DNA from 4 places in the Escherichia ruysiae genome. Region 3 is predicted to be linked to each of the others. Evidence: predicted binding sites of a transcription regulator. Region 3 holds the regulator's gene; each other region holds the start of a gene.
The links. The regulator CRP, encoded in region 3, controls carbon source genes, mostly activating them, when cyclic AMP is high. The targets are predictions, from matches to a motif close to ATGTGANNNNNNTCACAT.

Region 1 (5,056 bases), 1.0 Mb from region 3:
CCGCATTAATATCCATCAAATCAAACCAGCGGTTCGCCAGTTCGGTGCGGGTCGCCATTTTAATGACCGGCACCGCCATCAGACCGTACGGTGTGCCGCGACCGGTCGTAAATACTTGCACGGTAATCCCTGAAGCCACCTGTTGGGTGCCGCAGACGAAATCGCTGGCTGGCGTCGCGGCGTAAATTAATCCGCGTTTGGTCGGACGCTGACCGGGTGACAGCACTTCTACAATCGCGCTTTTACCCGATTTAGCAATGGAGCCGAGCGCCTTTTCCACCACGTTTGCCAGACCGCCTTTTTTGTTACCCGGCGAAGGGTTGGCGCTGCGGTCGGTTTTCCCCATATTGAGATAGTTGTCGTACCACTCCATCTCTTCCAGCAGGCGCTTGCCAACCTCTTCGTTAACAGCGCGCGGCGTCAGCAGATGAATGGCGTCACGCACTTCCGTGACTTCTGAGAACATCACCGTTGCGCCGCAGCGCACCAGTAAATCAGATGCATAACCCACTGCCGGGTTTGCCGTTACACCAGAAAACGCATCGCTGCCGCCGCACTGCATACCGACAACCAGTTCTGAAGCTGGACAGGTTTCTCGCTGCCGTTGATTTAATTTGTGCAGATGGCGCTCGGCAACTTGCAAAATATCCTCGACCATTGACTGAAAACCGACATGTTTTTCATCCTGCAAGCTGACAATACTGGCACTTTCCACTGGAATAGCCGGTACATCATCCGTGCCGATCAGCAGGCGCTCAGGTTGCAATTTCTCGCAACCCAGACCAATCACCATCACCTCACCGCCAAAGTTTGGGTTAAGCGAAATGTTGTGAATAGTACGAATAGGCACCACCGCCGCCGGAGCGTTAATCGCCACGCCACAACCGTACAGATGATTCAGCCCCACCACGCCATCGACGTTCGGGTATTTCGGCAGCAGATCGCGTTCAATGATTTTCACCACGTAATCCACCACGCCCGCCACACAGTGGACGCTGGTGGTGATGCCGAGCAGGTTTTTGGTTCCCACGCTGCCATCGGCATTGCGATAGCCTTCAAAGGTATAACCTTCAAGCGCCGGTAAGGGTTCCGGCACTTTAGTTGCCAGTGGCAGCGTGTGTAATGGCGGCGCTTCCGGCAGTACTACCATTGATTCGTCGATCCAACTTCCGCGTGGGATCGCGCGCACGGCGTAACCAATCACTTCGCCATAACGAATAATTTCACCATTAGCCGGAATGTCCAGCAATGCGACTTTATGCCCCTGGGGAATATGTTCAATTAATTCCAGCCCATCCGGAAAACGCGTTCCTGCTTTCAGGCCATTATCATTAACAATAATTGCCACATTATCTGTGTTGTGAACTTTTATATAAAACGCAGTCGGCGTTTCTTGTCTGATTTCGATGTTGGCCATTATCCCGTTTTCTCCGGTCGCTGGTAATAATAAATTTATGTTGATTGATTCTGATGACAGAAATAATTTTATCTGCGAGATGGAATAAGAGTGTCAGGAGATGAAAAGTCAGTATGTGATCAACATCACTAATTATCGTGATAGCAGGGCAACCGGGGCAGGCAAAGCGTAAATATGTGCATTGGCACGCAGCGTGATAGGCATATGCTCAAAATAATATTTATATCAGACAAACATAATGAGCATTTGCACAATGCCTATTGTTTCTGTGCTGATTATACTCATTGTCGAAAACGGATTTATTATTGTGCAGTGGCCAATATTCGTTAATAGAATATTTAATAAATAGCACTGACCTTTTTGCTATCGACTGAATATAAACATGATTAGTGGGATTGATGAATAAGGAACGCATGTGCCTTTTTAATCTTACTGCCTATTTTTATTGTCATCGAAGAGATTGCCCTCTTTCAATACTGCACCAGGAAGCCTGATTGGCGACATTAAACGTATGGAATTGCAGAAATAAGCAAAGGTATAAGCGATGAATAACGATATTTTCCCAAATAAGTTCAAAGCCGCGTTGGCAGCGAAACAGGTACAGATTGGCTGCTGGTCAGCACTTTCTAACCCAATTAGCACGGAAGTTCTTGGTTTAGCTGGCTTTGACTGGCTGGTGCTGGATGGCGAACATGCGCCAAACGATATCTCCACGTTCATTCCTCAGTTGATGGCTCTGAAGGGGAGCGTCAGCGCGCCAGTGGTGCGTGTACCGACCAACGAACCGGTGATCATCAAGCGTCTGCTGGATATCGGTTTTTATAACTTCCTGATCCCCTTTGTGGAAACGAAAGAAGAAGCGGTGCAGGCGGTGGCATCTACCCGTTATCCACCAGAAGGTATTCGCGGCGTCTCCGTTTCTCACCGCGCCAATATGTTTGGCACCGTGGCGGATTACTTCGCTCAGTCGAATAAGAACATCACCATTCTGGTGCAAATTGAAAGCCAGCAAGGCGTTGATAACGTTGATGCTATCACCGCAACCGAAGGCGTGGACGGTATCTTCGTTGGCCCCAGCGATCTGGCAGCGGCATTAGGTCATCTCGGCAATGCGTCGCATCCGGATGTGCAAAAAGCGATTCAACATATTTTTAATCGCGCCAGAGCCAACGGCAAACCCTGCGGCATACTCGCCCCTGTCGAAGCCGATGCGCGTCGTTATCTGGAATGGGGCGCTACGTTTGTGGCCGTCGGCAGCGATCTCGGCGTATTCCGTTCCGCCACGCAGAAACTGGCAGATACCTTTAAAAAATAACCACCACCGCAACAAGAGAGATGATTGATATGACTATGAAAGTTGGTTTTATTGGCCTGGGTATTATGGGTAAACCAATGAGTAAAAACCTCCTGAAAGCAGGTTACTCGCTGGTGGTTGCTGACCGTAACCCTGAAGCCATTGCTGAAGTGATTGCCGCAGGCGCAGAAACAGCGTCTACGGCTAAAACTATCGCTGAACAGTGCGACGTCATCATAACCATGCTGCCAAACTCCCCTCATGTGAAAGAGGTGGCGCTGGGTGAAAATGGCATCATTGAAGGCGCGAAGCCAGGTACGGTATTGATCGATATGAGTTCAATCGCTCCGCTGGCAAGCCGTGAAATCAGCGAAGCACTGAAAGCGAAAGGTATTGATATGCTGGACGCCCCGGTGAGCGGCGGTGAACCGAAAGCCATCGACGGTACGCTGTCAGTGATGGTGGGCGGCGACAAGGCTATTTTCGACAAATACTATGATTTGATGAAAGCGATGGCGGGTTCCGTGGTGCATACCGGGGAAATCGGTGCAGGTAACGTCACCAAACTGGCAAACCAGGTCATTGTGGCGCTGAATATTGCCGCGATGTCAGAAGCGTTAACGCTGGCAACCAAGGCGGGCGTTAACCCGGATCTGGTTTATCAGGCAATTCGCGGTGGACTGGCGGGCAGTACCGTTCTTGACGCCAAAGCGCCTATGGTCATGGACAGAAACTTCAAGCCAGGCTTCCGTATTGATCTGCATATTAAGGATCTGGCAAATGCGCTGGATACCTCCCACGGCGTTGGTGCGCAATTGCCGCTAACTGCTGCGGTTATGGAGATGATGCAGGCACTACGTGCCGATGGTTTGGGAACGGCGGATCATAGCGCCCTGGCGTGCTACTACGAAAAACTGGCGAAAGTCGAAGTTACTCGTTAATGACGTCGCGCCCGGATGGCGTATTGCAATCCGGGCCTGGAATCCAGGCCGAATAAGAGAAACGCCCTCCGGCGTCATGTGGTAACAGGCACAGGTATGAAAATCGTAATCGCCCCAGACTCTTATAAAGAAAGTTTATCTGCCAGCGAGGTTGCGCAGGCGATAGAAAAAGGATTTCGGGAAATTTTTCCTGATGCACAGTACGTTTCTGTTCCGGTTGCTGATGGCGGCGAAGGAACGGTGGAAGCGATGATTGCAGCTACCCAGGGTTCCGAACGTCACGCCTGGGTTACAGGGCCACTGGGCGAGAAGGTGAATGCCAGTTGGGGGATCTCTGGCGATGGTAAAACCGCGTTTATTGAAATGGCGGCGGCCAGTGGGCTGGCGTTAGTACCGTCGGAAAAGCGTGATCCGTTGGTGACGACTTCTCGCGGCACGGGAGAGTTAATTTTGCAGGCGCTGGAGAGTGGCGCGACCAGTATTATTATTGGCATCGGCGGCAGTGCCACCAACGACGGCGGTGCGGGGATGATGCAGGCGCTGGGGGCGAAGTTAAGCGATGTCAACGGTAATGAAATCGGTTTTGGCGGCGGCAGTCTTAATACCCTGAATGATATTGATATCTCCGGCCTCGATCCGCGTTTAAAAGATTGCGCTATTCGCGTCGCCTGCGATGTCACTAATCCACTGGTGGGCGATAACGGTGCTTCGCGTATTTTTGGCCCGCAAAAAGGGGCTAATGAAGCCACGATTATCGAGCTGGACAAGAATCTCTCTCACTATGCTGATGTCATCAAAAAATTGCTGCATGTTGATGTGAAAAACGTTCCTGGTGCAGGGGCGGCAGGCGGCATGGGGGCGGCGCTAATGGCGTTTCTTGGCGCAGAGCTAAAGAGCGGCATTGAGATTGTGACGACGGCGCTCAATCTGGAAGAACATATTCATGATTGCTCGTTGGTGATCACCGGAGAAGGCCGCATTGATAGCCAGAGCGTTCACGGTAAAGTGCCGATTGGCGTAGCGAACGTCGCGAAGAAATACAATAAACCGGTAATTGGTATTGCGGGTAGTCTGACGAAGGATGTCGGCGTTGTGCATCAGCATGGCATCGATGCTGTATTCAGCGTGTTGAACAGTATTGTTACGCTGGATGAAGCTTTCAGAGGGGCTTATGACAATATTTACCGTGCTTCACGCAATATCGCCGCGACGCTGGCGATTGGAATGCGTAACGCGGGGTGACAAGGGCGCGCAAACCCTCTATACTTCGCGCCGAAGCTGACCAGACAGTCGCCGCTTCGTCGTCGTCCTCTTCGGGGGAGACGGGCGGAGGGGAGGAAAGTCCGGGCTCCATAGGGCAGGGTGCCAGGTAACGCCTGGGGGGGAAACCCACGACCAGTGCAA
Region 2 (5,056 bases), 2.4 Mb from region 3:
AGCGCAGTGCGTTGCGCCTCGTCAGTCGCTTTCAGCGTTTCCGCCATAATGCTGTCAAAGGCCGGGCTCTTATAATGCGCGGTATTCATCGAACTGTTCGACAGCATGGTGTTCAGGAAGGATGTTGGTTCGTTATAGTCAGCACACCAGCCTGCACGAGCCACATCAAAAGTTCCCTGGTGACGGGTATCGAGGAAGGTTTTCCACTCCTGGTTAACCAGTTTGACGTTTACACCAATGTTTTTCTTCCACAGTGAAGAGGCGGCAATCGCCAGCTTTTTATGCAGATCGGACGTGTTATATAGCAGGTTAATGGTCAACGGTTTGTCTGCGGTATAGCCCGCTTCAGCCAGCAGCTTTTTCGCTTCTTCGTTACGTTTTTCCTGGCTCCAGCCAAACCATTCCGGTTGAGTTAATTTTGCACCATCTGTGTAAGGAGGAGTGTAACCATAGGCGGGCATATCGCCCTGTGCTTTCACTTTATTAACGATGATATCGCGATCCATACCCAGTTTCAGTGCGGTACGCACACGCACGTCGTTGAATGGCGGTTTCTGATTGTTAATTTCGTAATAGTAGGTGCACAAATACGGATCGACGTGAACCTCGTCCGGGATCTCTTTTTTAAGCTTCTGGAACAGCTCGATCGGCATGTTGTTATAGGTCATATCGATTTCGCCGCTGCGATAGCGGTTAACATCGGTGACTTCAGAAGCAATCGGCAAATAGGTGACTTGGTTAATGACGGTTTTCGCGTTGTTCCAGTAGGTCGGGCTGCGCTCAAGAACGATACGTTCGTTAACGACCCAATCTTTTAAGGTATAGGCACCGTTGGTGACAATATTTCCTGGCTGGGTCCATTTCTCGCCGAATTTCTCAATAGCGGCTTTTGGCACCGGAGAAGTCGATGGGTGAACCAGTAATTTATAGAAATACGGAACAGGCTCACTTAATGTGACTTCTAAAGTGTGGTCATCGACGGCTTTCACGCCGAGATCGGTAATCGGTTTTTTCCCTTCGAGAATTTCATCAATACCGGCGATATGCCCATATTGTAGATAACTGGCATAGGGAGAAGCGGTGTTCGGATCAACAGAACGTTGCCAACTGTATACAAAGTCCTGCGCAGTGACTGGCGTGCCGTCGGACCATTTCGCATCTTTACGCAGATGGAATGTCCAGACTTTGGCATCTTTATTATCCCAGGACTCCGCGACGCCAGGCGCCGGGTGACCATCGAGATCGCTGACCAGCAAGCCTTCAAACAGGTCGCGACTGATATTAGACTCCGGAACCCCTTCAATTTTGTGCGGATCTAATGACTGAACTTCAGAACCATTGTTACGCACCAGCGTTTGTTTTTCTGCAAGCTGAACACCAGCGGGTACATCAGCCGCCAGCGCAACATTCCCTGCCATAAGCGCAGCCAGAACGCCTGCTGCTACTAAACTTCTCTTGGTGATGTTGGTCATTGTTTTTGGACTCCCTCATTATAATTACTGGCTTTAACCAGCATGTGTAATCCCGGGTTGGGACCCTGGACAGATTCGGAGACTTTCTGCTGCCAGGTTGATATATCGTTACGCTTTGCTATCACCGACTTTATTTATTCTGGCGATTCGAACGACCACCTTACGTCGGTTCCTACTGTGTCTCCCCTGTCGAGACACATTTACTATTTAATGCAGCAATTTTTATTGTTAATTATTCTCATTACCAAAAAAATCGCCTGACGGTTGGCCGGAAAGTATCAAATGCGCTTCTTGCCCGCCAATACATTTTGCAAAATTGTTAAGCAATTCTCTTTTACTGACCGCGCCAATATCCAAAGACTTCATCAGACTTCCAATAAAACCATTTAAAAACAATAAGATAAAACCTCGTAAAGCAAGTCTGTTTTTTCTGGTTGCTGTCACGATAGAGAAATATACAATAACTTAACAAAAGGTCATTATTTAGCACATTCCTCTGCCAAATGCAGTGGAATTACTAATATCATTTCAATTATTCTTCAGCAAGACCCAGGATTATGATGTCGCGAAAATAACATGATGAGGAGGATGGCGGGGTAAGGATATTCTTATAACTGGCTGTAATATGAGGAAAAATATTTATCTATTTCGTTTGCTTTTGATAACTGTGCTGGGCAAAAGTAAAAATAATGACGAAAAAACGGAGCACCATGGCTCCGTTTCGTATGAAAGAAATTAATTGAGCAGACCAGGGAAAATCCCTTTGATTCCATTAACAATAAATTCAATCCCTAATGCCATCAGCAGCAACCCCATAATACGAGTAATCACGTTTATACCGGTCTGGCGCAGAACTCGCACCAGCCAGGGTGCCATGCGGAATAAGCCCCAGCAACATAAAGCAAACAATGCAATTGCCACAAAAAAGCCGAACAGATAACCAATGCTGTGATAACGCGTTCCCCAAACGATAGTTGAACTGATCGCCCCTGGTCCTGCCATCAAAGGCAATGCGAGCGGTACAACGCCGATGCTTTCTCGAATTGCGGTTTCTGATTTCTCTTGTTTGTTCTGTTTATCCTCACCAAGCTTACCGCTGATCATCGACATCGCAATTGTAACCACCAGTATGCCGCCCGCGATGCGGAACGAATCAATCGATATTCCAAAAAGTTGCAGAATCGTGTCGCCGAGAAAAAGCGAGATCCACAAGATAATCGCTACCGACAGGTTGGCAGTCAGATTTGTTTTGTTTCTCGCTGCCGCAGTCTGATAGCTGGTCATACTGATGAACACGGGGATAATCCCAACCGGGTTAACCAGCGCAAATAACCCGATGAAAAATTTAAAGTAAACGGGAAAATCAAAGAGTGTCTGAATCACGGTTAGCTCCGAAGCAAAAGCCGGATAATGTTAGCCATAAGCAAAGGTAAAAAAATACGCGCTGACAATACGCCTTTTGGCAGCATTTTTCACCTCCTAACCGCTTAAAATTACTATCATTCATTATTGTTATCTAGTCGTGCAAAACATGCTAATGTAGCCAACAATAAATACTACAATTTATTAACTATTAGCTTTTATAGCTAAAAGCGGAGCTGAAAGGTGTCAGCTTTGCGGAATTTTGATCTAGATCACGTAATCAGTACCCAGAAGTGAGTAATCTTGCTTACGCCACCTGGAAGTGACGCATTAGAGATTAGTCTCTCTAATGTTTAAACTCTTTTAGTAAATCACAGTGAGTGTGAGCGCGAGTAAGCTTTTGATTTTCATAGGTTAAGCAAATCATCACCACACTGACTATACTCTCGTATTCGAGCAGATGATTTACTAAAAAAGTTTAACATTATCAGGAGAGCATTATGGCTGTTACTAATGTCGCTGAACTTAACGCACTCGTAGAGCGTGTAAAAAAAGCCCAGCGTGAATATGCCAGTTTCACTCAAGAGCAAGTTGATAAAATCTTCCGCGCCGCCGCTCTGGCTGCCGCAGATGCTCGAATCCCACTCGCGAAAATGGCCGTTGCCGAATCCGGCATGGGTATCGTCGAAGATAAAGTAATTAAAAACCACTTTGCTTCTGAATATATCTACAACGCCTATAAAGATGAAAAAACCTGTGGTGTTCTGTCTGAAGACGACACTTTCGGTACTATCACTATCGCTGAACCAATCGGTATTATCTGCGGTATCGTTCCAACGACTAACCCGACTTCAACTGCAATCTTCAAATCGCTGATCAGCCTGAAGACCCGTAACGCTATTATCTTCTCTCCGCACCCGCGTGCAAAAGATGCAACTAACAAAGCTGCTGATATCGTTCTGCAGGCTGCTATCGCTGCTGGTGCACCGAAAGATCTGATTGGCTGGATCGATCAACCTTCTGTTGAACTGTCCAACGCGCTGATGCACCATCCTGATATTAACCTGATCCTCGCGACTGGTGGTCCGGGCATGGTTAAAGCAGCATACAGCTCCGGTAAACCGGCAATCGGTGTAGGTGCTGGTAACACTCCGGTTGTTATCGATGAAACCGCAGATATCAAACGTGCAGTTGCATCCGTACTGATGTCCAAAACCTTCGACAACGGCGTAATCTGTGCTTCTGAACAATCTGTTGTTGTTGTTGACTCTGTTTATGACGCTGTACGTGAACGTTTCGCTACCCACGGCGGTTACATGCTGCAGGGTAAAGAGCTGAAAGCCGTTCAGGACGTTATCCTGAAAAACGGCGCACTGAACGCAGCTATCGTTGGTCAACCGGCTTATAAAATTGCTGAACTGGCGGGCTTCTCTGTACCAGAAAACACTAAGATTCTGATTGGTGAAGTGACCGTTGTTGATGAAAGCGAACCGTTCGCACATGAAAAACTGTCCCCGACGCTGGCAATGTACCGTGCAAAAGATTTCGAAGACGCGGTAGAGAAAGCAGAGAAACTGGTTGCCATGGGCGGTATCGGTCATACCTCTTGCCTGTACACCGACCAGGATAACCAACCGGCACGCGTTGCCTACTTCGGTCAGAAAATGAAAACTGCCCGTATCCTGATCAACACCCCGGCTTCTCAGGGTGGTATCGGTGACCTGTATAACTTCAAACTCGCACCGTCCCTGACTCTGGGTTGTGGTTCCTGGGGTGGTAACTCCATCTCTGAAAACGTTGGTCCGAAACACTTGATCAACAAGAAAACCGTTGCTAAGCGAGCTGAAAACATGTTGTGGCACAAACTTCCGAAATCTATCTACTTCCGCCGTGGCTCACTGCCAATCGCGCTGGATGAAGTGATTACTGATGGCCACAAACGTGCGCTCATCGTGACTGACCGCTTCCTGTTCAACAACGGTTATGCCGACCAGATTACTTCTGTACTGAAAGCTGCCGGCGTTGAAACTGAAGTCTTCTTTGAAGTTGAAGCTGACCCGACACTGAGCATCGTTCGTAAAGGTGCAGAACTGGCAAACTCCTTCAAGCCAGACGTGATCATCGCGCTGGGTGGTGGTTCCCCGATGGACGCCGCGAAAATCATGTGGGTTATGTACGAGCATCCGGAAACCCACTTTGAAGAACTGGCGCTGCGCTTTATG
Region 3 (5,056 bases):
CCATGCCGATGCTCAATCGGATCGCCAAACCCACGCTGATTATTCACGCCAAAGACGATCCGTTTATGGATCATCAGGTGATCCCGAAACCGGAAAATCTCCCACCGCAAGTGGAGTATCAACTGACGGAACATGGCGGTCATGTTGGCTTTATTGGCGGTACATTACTTCATCCGCAAATGTGGCTGGAGTCACGCATTCCTGACTGGTTATCAACGTATCTGGAGGCGAAATCATGTTGATTCCGTGGCAAGACCTCTCCCCCGAAACGCTGGAAAATTTAATTGAAAGCTTTGTGTTACGCGAAGGCACCGATTATGGTGAACATGAGCGTACACTTGAACAGAAAGTCGCCGACGTCAAACGCCAGCTACAGTGCGGAGAAGCGGTGCTGGTATGGTCGGAGCTGCACGAAACGGTCAATATCATGCCGCGCAGTCAGTTTCGCGAATAACCTGCAACCGTCGGCGGACGAGATAATAATGATAGCTAAGTCATGGAGTTACTATGTCTGCCAAACATCCGGTCATTGCGGTAACAGGATCCAGCGGCGCGGGAACCACCACTACCAGCCTCGCGTTTCGAAAAATCTTCGCGCAGTTAAATCTGCGCTCAGCCGAGGTAGAAGGCGACAGTTTTCACCGTTACACCCGCCCGGAAATGGACATGGCGATCCGCAAAGCGCGCGACGCCGGGCGGCATATCAGTTACTTCGGCCCCGAAGCTAACGACTTCGGCCTGCTGGAACAAACCTTCATTGAATACGGCCTGAGCGGCAAAGGGAAATCTCGCAAATATCTGCATACCTACGACGAAGCCGTACCGTGGAATCAGGTGCCAGGTACGTTTACCCCGTGGCAGGCGCTGCCAGAACCCACCGATGTGCTGTTTTATGAAGGTTTGCACGGCGGCGTGGTCACACCACAACATAACGTCGCGCAGCATGTGGATTTACTGGTTGGTGTAGTGCCTATCGTTAACCTGGAGTGGATTCAAAAACTCATCCGCGACACCAGCGAGCGCGGGCACTCGCGAGAAGCGGTGATGGACTCGGTAGTTCGCTCAATGGAAGACTATATCAACTACATCACACCGCAGTTTTCTCGCACCCACATTAACTTCCAGCGCGTCCCCACCGTTGACACCTCAAACCCCTTCGCCGCAAAAGGCATCCCATCGCTGGATGAAAGCTTTGTGGTAATCCATTTTCGAAATCTGGAAGGAATCGATTTCCCCTGGCTGTTGGCGATGCTGCAAGGCTCGTTCATTTCCCACATCAATACATTAGTGGTGCCGGGCGGCAAAATGGGTCTGGCAATGGAGTTAATTATGCTGCCGCTGGTGCAACGACTGATGGAAGGGAAGAAAATCGAGTAACTCTGCTATTAAGCCGGATAAAATACTCTCCGGCTTCACAACGGGATAGTTAAATCACGCGGCAACCACTTCATACGAGTGAGTAATATTTACCGCTTTTTCCAGCATCAACGCGACTGAGCAATACTTCTCGGCTGAGAGATCAACCGCACGCGCAACCGCTGCATCCTTCAGGTCGCGACCGGTGACGATAAAATGCAGATTAATGTGCGTAAACAGGCGTGGTGCCTCTTCGCGGCGTTCAGAGGTCAATTTTACTTCACAATCGACCACATCCTGACGCCCTTTTTGCAGGATAGAAACCACATCAATGGCGCTGCAACCACCCGCCGCCATCAACACCATTTCCATCGGACTTGGCGCTTTATCGCCTGAGTTGCCGTCCATTAAAATCTGGTGACCAGAGGCGGATTCGCCCAGAAAGGTTAACCCTTCGACCCACTTCACACGCGCTTGCATAATCGAAACTCCATTGCGTCAATTTTCCTGACAGAGTACGCGTACTGACCAAATCGCGCAACGGAAGGCGACCTGGGTCATGCTGAAGCGAGACACCAGGAGACACAACGCGAAAGCTATGCTAAAACAGTCAGGATGCTACAGTAATACATTGATGTACTGCATGTATGTAAAGGACGTCACATTACCGTGCAGTTCAGTTGATAGCCCCTTCCCAGGTAGCGGGAAGCACATTTCGGCAATCCAGAGACAGCGGCGTTTTCTGGCTCTGGAGAAAGCTTATAACAGAGGATAACCGCGCATGGTGCTTGGCAAACCGCAAACAGACCCGACTCTCGAATGGTTCTTGTCTCATTGCCACATTCATAAGTACCCATCCAAGAGCACGCTTATTCACCAGGGTGAAAAAGCGGAAACGCTGTACTACATCGTTAAAGGCTCTGTGGCAGTGCTGATCAAAGACGAGGAGGGTAAAGAAATGATCCTCTCTTATCTGAATCAGGGTGATTTCATTGGCGAACTGGGCCTGTTTGAAGAAGGCCAGGAACGTAGCGCATGGGTACGTGCGAAAACCGCCTGTGAAGTGGCTGAAATTTCCTACAAAAAATTCCGCCAATTAATTCAGGTAAACCCGGATATTCTGATGCGTCTCTCCGCACAGATGGCACGTCGCCTGCAAGTCACTTCAGAGAAAGTGGGCAACCTGGCATTCCTCGATGTAACAGGCCGCATTGCACAGACTCTGCTGAACCTGGCAAAACAACCGGATGCCATGACTCACCCGGACGGTATGCAAATCAAAATTACCCGTCAGGAAATCGGTCAGATTGTCGGCTGTTCTCGTGAAACCGTGGGGCGCATTCTGAAGATGCTGGAAGATCAGAACCTGATCTCCGCACACGGTAAAACCATCGTCGTTTACGGCACTCGTTAATCCCGTCGGAGTGGCGCGTTACTGAGTAGCGCGCCATTTTGTTTAACCCGATGTGGCGCAGACTGATTTACCATCCTGATATCAACTATGCACTACGACAAACGCTGGTGCTATGTTTGCCCGTGGCCGTTGGTCTATTGCTTGGCGAATTAAGGCTTGGGCTGCTCTTTTCCCTCGTCCCCGCCTGTTGCAATATTGCGGGGCTTGATACGCCCCATAAACGCTTTTTCAAACGTTTAATTATTGGTGCGTCGCTGTTTGCCACGTGCAGCTTGCTAACACAACTGCTGCTGGAAAAAGATATCCCCCTGCCATTTCTGCTGACAGGGTTAACGTTGATACTTGGCGTTACTGCCGAGTTAGGGCCATTACACGCAAAATTACTTCCCGCATCGCTGCTGGCAGCTATTTTTACCTTAAGTCTGGCGGGATACATGCCCGTCTGGGAACCGTTGCTCATCTATGCGTTGGGTACACTCTGGTATGGGCTGTTTAACTGGTTTTGGTTCTGGCTCTGGCGCGAACAACCGCTACGCGAGTCACTTAGCCTGCTGTACCGTGAACTGGCAGATTATTGCGAAGCCAAATACAGCCTGCTTACCCAGCACACCGATCCTGAGAAAGCGTTGCCACCGCTGCTGGAACGCCAGCAAAAAGCGGTCGATTTAATTACCCAGTGCTATCAGCAAATGCATATGCTTTCCGCGCAAAATAATACCGATTACAAGCGGATGCTGCGCATTTTCCAGGAGGCGCTGGATTTACAGGAACACATCTCGGTCAGTTTGCATCAGCCAGAAGAGGTGCAAAAGCTGGTCGAGCGTAGCCATGCGGAGGAGGTTATCCGCTGGAATGCGCAAACCGTCGCCACTCGCCTGCGCGTGCTGGCTGATGACATTCTTTACCATCGCCTGCCGACGCGTTTTACGATGGATAAGCAAATTGGCGCACTGGAAAAAATCGCCCGCCAGCATCCGGATAACCCTGTAGGGCAATTCTGCTACTGGCATTTCAGCCGCATCGCCCGCGTGCTGCGAACGCAAAAACCACTCTATACCCGTGACTTACTGGCCGATAAACAGCGCCGAATGCCGTTACTCCCGGCGCTGAAAAGCTATCTTTCCCTGAAATCGCCAGCACTGCGTAATGCAGGACGACTGAGTGTGATGTTAAGCGTTGCCAGCCTGATGGGCACCGCGCTGCATCTGCCGAAATCCTATTGGATACTAATGACGGTATTGCTGGTGACGCAAAATGGTTATGGCGCGACTCGTCTGCGAATTGTGAATCGTTCTGTCGGAACCGTGGTTGGATTAATTATTGCTGGTGTTGCACTGCACTTTAAAATCCCTGAAGGTTACACCCTGACGCTGATGCTTTTCACCACGCTCGCCAGTTACCTGATATTGCGCAAAAACTACGGCTGGGCGACGGTCGGTTTTACCATTACCGCTGTATATACCCTGCAACTGTTATGGCTGAATGGCGAGCAGTACATCATCCCCCGTCTAATCGATACTATCATCGGTTGTCTGATTGCCTTCGGCGGCACAGTTTGGCTGTGGCCGCAGTGGCAGAGCGGCTTATTGCGCAAGAACGCCCATGATGCCTTAGAAACTTACCAGGAGGCCATTCGTCTGATCCTCAGTAAAGATCCGCAACCTACGCCACTAGCCTGGCAACGAATGCGGGTTAATCAGGCGCATAACACCTTGTATAACTCATTGAACCAGGCGATGCAGGAACCGGCGTTTAACAGCCATTATCTGGCAGATATGAAACTGTGGGTTACGCATAGTCAGTTTATTGTTGAGCATATTAATGCCATGACCACGCTGGCGCGGGAGCACCGGACATTGCCGCCGGAACTGGCGCAGGAGTATTTGCAGTCTTGTGAAATCGCTATTCAACGCTGTCAGCAGCGGCTGGAATATGATGAACCGGGGAGTTCTGGTGACGCCAATATCATAGACTCGCCAGAGATGCTGCCACACGAAGGCGCGTCTGGCACGCTGGAGCAGCATTTACAACGCGTTATTGGCCATCTGAATACAATGCACACCATTTCAGCGATGGCCTGGCGGCAGCGACCGCATCACGGGATTTGGTTGAGTCGGAAGTTACGGGATTCGAAGGCGTAATATCATTATTGCCAGAAGCAAACCGTAGGTCGGATTAGGCGTTCACGCCGCATCCGACATGCTTTGCCTGATGCGACGATGACACGTCTTATTTACGCCCCAATCACCTTCGCCACCGCGTGGGCGAAACGTTGCATCCCTTCAT
Region 4 (5,056 bases), 2.0 Mb from region 3:
TGAGCGCAGAGTGCCGAGCGGTGTAACCCGCTGGTGAGCCAGTTCAACGCTACCCTGCAATTGTGCACCGCTTTCAGCGATCAATGCCTGCGCCCGGCAAGCGAGATCGAGCACGCGCTGTGAGCCGAGAACACTGTAAGGATGGGCAGGAGCCTGATGGCTCAAAGATTCCAGGCCATCGTGAATGTCTGTCACCGGTTGACCGTCCGGTAGATGGCTCAGTAAATCCAGCGACCCGGACGAAAAATGCAGCGCGCTCTGACCACGAGTGACAATCGCACAACGCAGCCCGTGTTTTTGTAGTTGCAGGCCGCAGAGTAATCCGGCAAGACCGCCGCCCATAATGACAGTATCAAATCGCATCTTTCTGCTCCTTCTCCAGACCACACAGTCCCTGATAAACCCAACGGGTAAATTCGCTTTCGCGCAACGCATCGCCCCAGGCAACAGGTTGCACGCCTTTCCAGCGTTCGTTCAGGAAGGTGGAAAGTTGCTCGATAGATTGCGCAGATGTGGTGACATTAAAGCGTTGCAGCAGTCCGGCGGCGCGGCAGGCGCAGAGTTCGCCCTGGCAGGTGCCCATTCCCACACGGGTACGACGGCGCAAATCTAACAGGCTGTTAACGTTCAAATTTTCTACTGCATATTGCACTTCGCCTGCGGTAACGGCTTCGCACTCACAGACCAGGCTGCGGTGCAGACGGCCTTCGCTCAGCCAGGCAGGCGTGCGATCGCCATGACGATAAACCGCTGAACCGCGAAGTGGCGCTGGCAGAGAGATGACTTTTTGCAGGGTGACTTCAGCCGGTTCCTGTGAGCCAGGTAGTGCCAGGTCGGCGGTAGTGCAGGGGCGCGTGTTGCCCAGTTTGCGACATACCGCGTCGGTAGCCCATTCCGCCATCAGCCGATAGGTCATCAGTTTGCCACCGGTGATGGTGATAAATCCGTCAAGGCCATCGCGTTCAGCATGGTCGAGCAGCACAATGCCACGGCTGACGTTACGCCCACTTGGGTCGTCATCGCTGGCAACCAACGGGCGCACGCCAGAGTAGGCTCGCAGAATACGCGTTTTCGCCATCACCGGAGCCAGTTTCTCCCCTTCACGCAGCAGAATATCCACTTCTTCTGCCGTCACTCTGTTGTCGTCGATCTCATTGTAATCAATACGTAAAGAGGTGGTGCCAATCAGCGAAATGGTATCGCCGGGAACCAGAATATCGGCATCAGAAGGTTTACGGCAGCGGTTGATCACATGCTGATTAATGCGGTGATCCATGATCAGCAGCGATCCTTTCGCCGGGAACATGCGAATGCGCAGATCGGCATATTCGGCAATGTGTTGCCCCCAGATCCCGGCGGCATTAACTACGACAGGCGCATGAAGTGCCTGAGTTTCGCCGGTGAGATGGTTACGTACACGAGCACCACACACCGTCGCGCCTTCACGAATCAGCCCCGTGACTTCATGAGCGGTAAGGATAACGGCACCGTGTTCTTTGGCATCCAGCATGTTTGCTGCGGTCAGACGAAATGGATCAACGGTGCCATCCGGAACTTTCACCGCGCCAATCAGTGCCGGGTTAACGGAAGGTTCGATAATGCGCGCTTGCTGCGGGTCTATAGCTTCTGCGCTGATCCCTGCTTCCTGGCAAGCGTGGATAAACGTGGCCTGGAAGGAGAGGTCATCTTCCGGCAGGGTGATAAACAGACCGTTAGTTTGTTCAACGCAGTGGCGCGCAATGCGTTTTAATATCTTGTTTTCACTGATACATTCGCGGGCCGATTCTGCATCGGTTACCGCATAGCGCGCGCCGCTGTGCAGCAGACCGTGGTTACGCCCGGTCGCGCCTGTGGCGATGTCGTGGCGCTCAACCAAAATCACGCGCAGCCCGCGCAGGGCACAGTCGCGGGCAATCCCGGCTCCCGTTGCGCCGCCGCCAATGATAATCACGTCACTTGATTGCGAGTCGCGAGTTTTCATTGCTATCCCTCTGAAGTTCGTTTTTTACCATTTAGCCATAGTAAAAACATGAATTGTTTGATTTCGCGCATATTCGCTCATTATTCGAAAGTGAAACGTGATTTCATGCGCCTTTCGGAACATTTTGGCAATCTTATTTAATAATGTGTGCGGTAATTCACATTTAATTTATGAATGTTTTCTTAACATCGCGGCAACTCAAAAAAACAGCAGGTTCTTCCACTGAATCAGGCTGTTAATCATAAATAAGACCATGGGCCACGGAGGCTATAAATGTTGAGTATTTTTAAACCAGCGCCACATAAAGCGCGCTTACCTGCTGCGGAGATCGACCCGACCTATCGTCGATTGCGCTGGCAAATTTTCCTGGGGATCTTCTTTGGTTATGCCGCTTACTATCTGGTTCGTAAGAACTTTGCTCTTGCAATGCCTTACCTGGTGGAGCAGGGATTCTCGCGTGGCGATTTAGGTTTTGCGCTTTCAGGGATCTCAATCGCCTATGGATTTTCGAAATTCATCATGGGCTCGGTATCGGATCGCTCGAATCCGCGCGTTTTCCTGCCAGCAGGTTTGATTCTTGCTGCGGCAGTGATGCTGTTTATGGGCTTTGTGCCGTGGGCGACTTCCAGCATTGCGGTGATGTTCGTGCTGCTGTTCCTCTGCGGCTGGTTCCAGGGGATGGGGTGGCCGCCGTGTGGTCGTACCATGGTGCACTGGTGGTCACAGAAAGAACGTGGCGGCATTGTATCGGTGTGGAACTGTGCGCATAACGTCGGTGGTGGTATTCCGCCGCTGTTATTCTTGCTGGGGATGGCCTGGTTCAATGACTGGCACGCGGCGCTTTATATGCCTGCTTTCTGTGCCATTCTGGTGGCGCTTTTCGCTTTTGCTATGATGCGCGATACCCCGCAATCCTGTGGTCTGCCGCCGATCGAAGAGTACAAAAATGATTACCCGGACGACTATAACGAAAAAGCGGAACAGGAACTGACCGCGAAGCAGATTTTCATGCAGTACGTACTGCCGAACAAACTGCTGTGGTACATCGCTATCGCCAACGTGTTCGTTTATTTGCTTCGCTACGGCATCCTCGACTGGTCGCCAACTTACCTGAAAGAGGTGAAACACTTCGCGCTGGATAAATCTTCCTGGGCCTATTTCCTTTATGAGTACGCGGGCATTCCGGGCACCCTACTGTGCGGCTGGATGTCGGATAAAGTCTTCCGTGGCAACCGTGGTGCAACCGGCGTCTTCTTTATGACTCTGGTGACCATCGCAACTATCGTTTACTGGATGAACCCGGCGGGCAACCCGACCGTAGATATGATTTGTATGATTGTCATTGGCTTCCTGATTTATGGCCCTGTCATGCTGATCGGTCTGCATGCGCTGGAACTGGCACCGAAAAAAGCGGCAGGTACGGCAGCGGGCTTTACCGGTCTATTTGGTTACTTGGGCGGTTCGGTGGCGGCGAGTGCGATTGTTGGCTACACCGTGGACTTCTTCGGCTGGGATGGCGGCTTTATGGTAATGATTGGCGGCAGCATTCTGGCGGTTATCTTGTTGATTGTTGTGATGATTGGCGAAAAACGTCGCCATCAGGAATTACTGCAAAAACGCAACGGAGGCTAATGGCATGAAATTGACGCTGAAAAACCTTAGCATGGCGATCATGATGAGTGGAATGATCATGGGAAGCAGTGCAATGGCGGCAGACAATAGCGAGAAAATTGTAATAGCCCATCGCGGCGCCAGTGGTTATTTACCGGAGCATACGCTGCCAGCAAAAGCGATGGCATATGCACAGGGGGCTGACTATCTGGAGCAGGATTTGGTAATGACCAAAGACGACCATCTGGTCGTCCTGCATGACCACTATCTTGATCGCGTTACTGATGTCGCCGATCGTTTTCCGAATCGGGCGCGTAAAGATGGTCGCTACTACGCGATAGATTTCACGCTGGATGAAATTAAGTCTCTGAAATTTACCGAAGGTTTCGATATTGTAAACGGCAAAAAAGTGCAGACTTTCCCCGGGCGATTCCCGATGGGTAAGTCTGACTTTCGTGTCCACACTTTCGAAGAAGAGATTGAATTTATTCAGGGATTAAATCACTCGACGGGGAAAAATATCGGCATCTATCCAGAAATTAAAGCGCCGTGGTTTCATCATCAGGAAGGGAAGGATATTGCGGCAAAAACGCTGGAAGTGTTGAAAAAATATGGTTACACCAGCAAAGGGGACAAAGTTTATTTGCAATGCTTTGATGCTGATGAGCTGAAACGCATTAAAAATGAGCTGGAACCGAAAATGGGCATGAATCTCAATCTGGTTCAGTTGATTGCTTATACTGACTGGAATGAAACTCAGCAGAAACAGCCGGACGGAACCTGGGTAAATTACAGCTATGACTGGATGTTTAAGCCGGGTGCCATGAAGCAGGTGGCGGAATATGCCGACGGTATTGGCCCCGATTACCATATGGTGATTGATGAGACATCACAGCCGGGCAATATCAAACTGACTGGAATGGTGAAAGATGCTCAGCAGAATAAACTGGTAGTGCATCCTTATACCGTGCGGTCAGATAAACTGCCGGCATATACGACCGATGTGAATCAACTGTATGACGCTCTGTATAACAAAGCAGGTGTTAATGGGGTGTTTACGGACTTCCCGGATAAGGCAGTAAAATTCCTCAATAAAGAGTAAATTCAGTGTCGGATGGCACTTATGTGCCATCCGATGCCACTCTTCATCCACACCCCTACATATAGTGGACATAGTTAATTCTTCAATAAAATCTGTTGGTTATCCTTACTTGCTGTTATTTGGAGCGGGATGACTTGTTCCCGGCAAAAGAAATCCATTAAGAAACACTTTTTATTAAGTTTTTCTTAAGGTAAACACCTATAGTCATTGTCGTTAACAATAAAGACAGGCGACAGGGTATGGCAGTTTCAGCAAAGCACGATGAGTTCAATCATTGGTGGGCTACAGAAGGTGACTGGGTTGAGGAGCCGAATTACCGCCGCAACGGTATGAGCGGGGTGCAATGCGTCGAGCACAACGGC

Region 1: a site for CRP is predicted at 1,531-1,548, ahead of garD (galactarate dehydratase). Genes of this name have one in related genera too.
Region 2: a site for CRP is predicted at 3,095-3,112, ahead of adhE (bifunctional acetaldehyde-CoA/alcohol dehydrogenase). Genes of this name have one in related genera too.
Region 4: a site for CRP is predicted at 2,127-2,144, ahead of glpT (glycerol-3-phosphate transporter). Genes of this name have one in related genera too.

The regions. Positions count from the first base shown of each region.
Region 1 is NZ_JAVIWS010000001.1:2,001,983-2,007,038, reverse strand. Features, by position in the region: gene garD (galactarate dehydratase) at 1-1,417, opposite strand, end outside; gene garL (2-dehydro-3-deoxyglucarate aldolase) at 1,962-2,732, shown strand; gene garR (2-hydroxy-3-oxopropionate reductase) at 2,762-3,652, shown strand; gene garK (glycerate 2-kinase) at 3,749-4,894, shown strand; RNA gene rnpB (RNase P RNA component class A) at 4,927-5,056, shown strand, end outside.
Region 2 is NZ_JAVIWS010000001.1:613,512-618,567, forward strand. Features, by position in the region: gene oppA (oligopeptide ABC transporter substrate-binding protein OppA) at 1-1,472, opposite strand, end outside; gene RGV86_RS03175 (hypothetical protein) at 1,701-1,838, opposite strand; gene ychE (NAAT family transporter YchE) at 2,208-2,855, opposite strand; gene adhE (bifunctional acetaldehyde-CoA/alcohol dehydrogenase) at 3,335-5,056, shown strand, end outside.
Region 3 is NZ_JAVIWS010000001.1:3,049,758-3,054,813, reverse strand. Features, by position in the region: gene RGV86_RS14690 (hydrolase) at 1-242, shown strand, start outside; gene RGV86_RS14685 (YheU family protein) at 236-454, shown strand; gene RGV86_RS14680 (phosphoribulokinase) at 508-1,377, shown strand; gene RGV86_RS14675 (OsmC family protein) at 1,432-1,836, opposite strand; gene crp (cAMP-activated global transcriptional regulator CRP) at 2,138-2,770, shown strand; gene RGV86_RS14665 (YccS/YhfK family putative transporter) at 2,821-4,911, shown strand; gene argD (bifunctional acetylornithine/succinyldiaminopimelate transaminase) at 5,004-5,056, opposite strand, start outside.
Region 4 is NZ_JAVIWS010000001.1:1,079,097-1,084,152, reverse strand. Features, by position in the region: gene glpB (glycerol-3-phosphate dehydrogenase subunit GlpB) at 1-363, opposite strand, end outside; gene glpA (anaerobic glycerol-3-phosphate dehydrogenase subunit A) at 353-1,981, opposite strand; gene glpT (glycerol-3-phosphate transporter) at 2,255-3,613, shown strand; gene glpQ (glycerophosphodiester phosphodiesterase) at 3,618-4,694, shown strand; gene inaA (lipopolysaccharide kinase InaA) at 4,934-5,056, shown strand, end outside.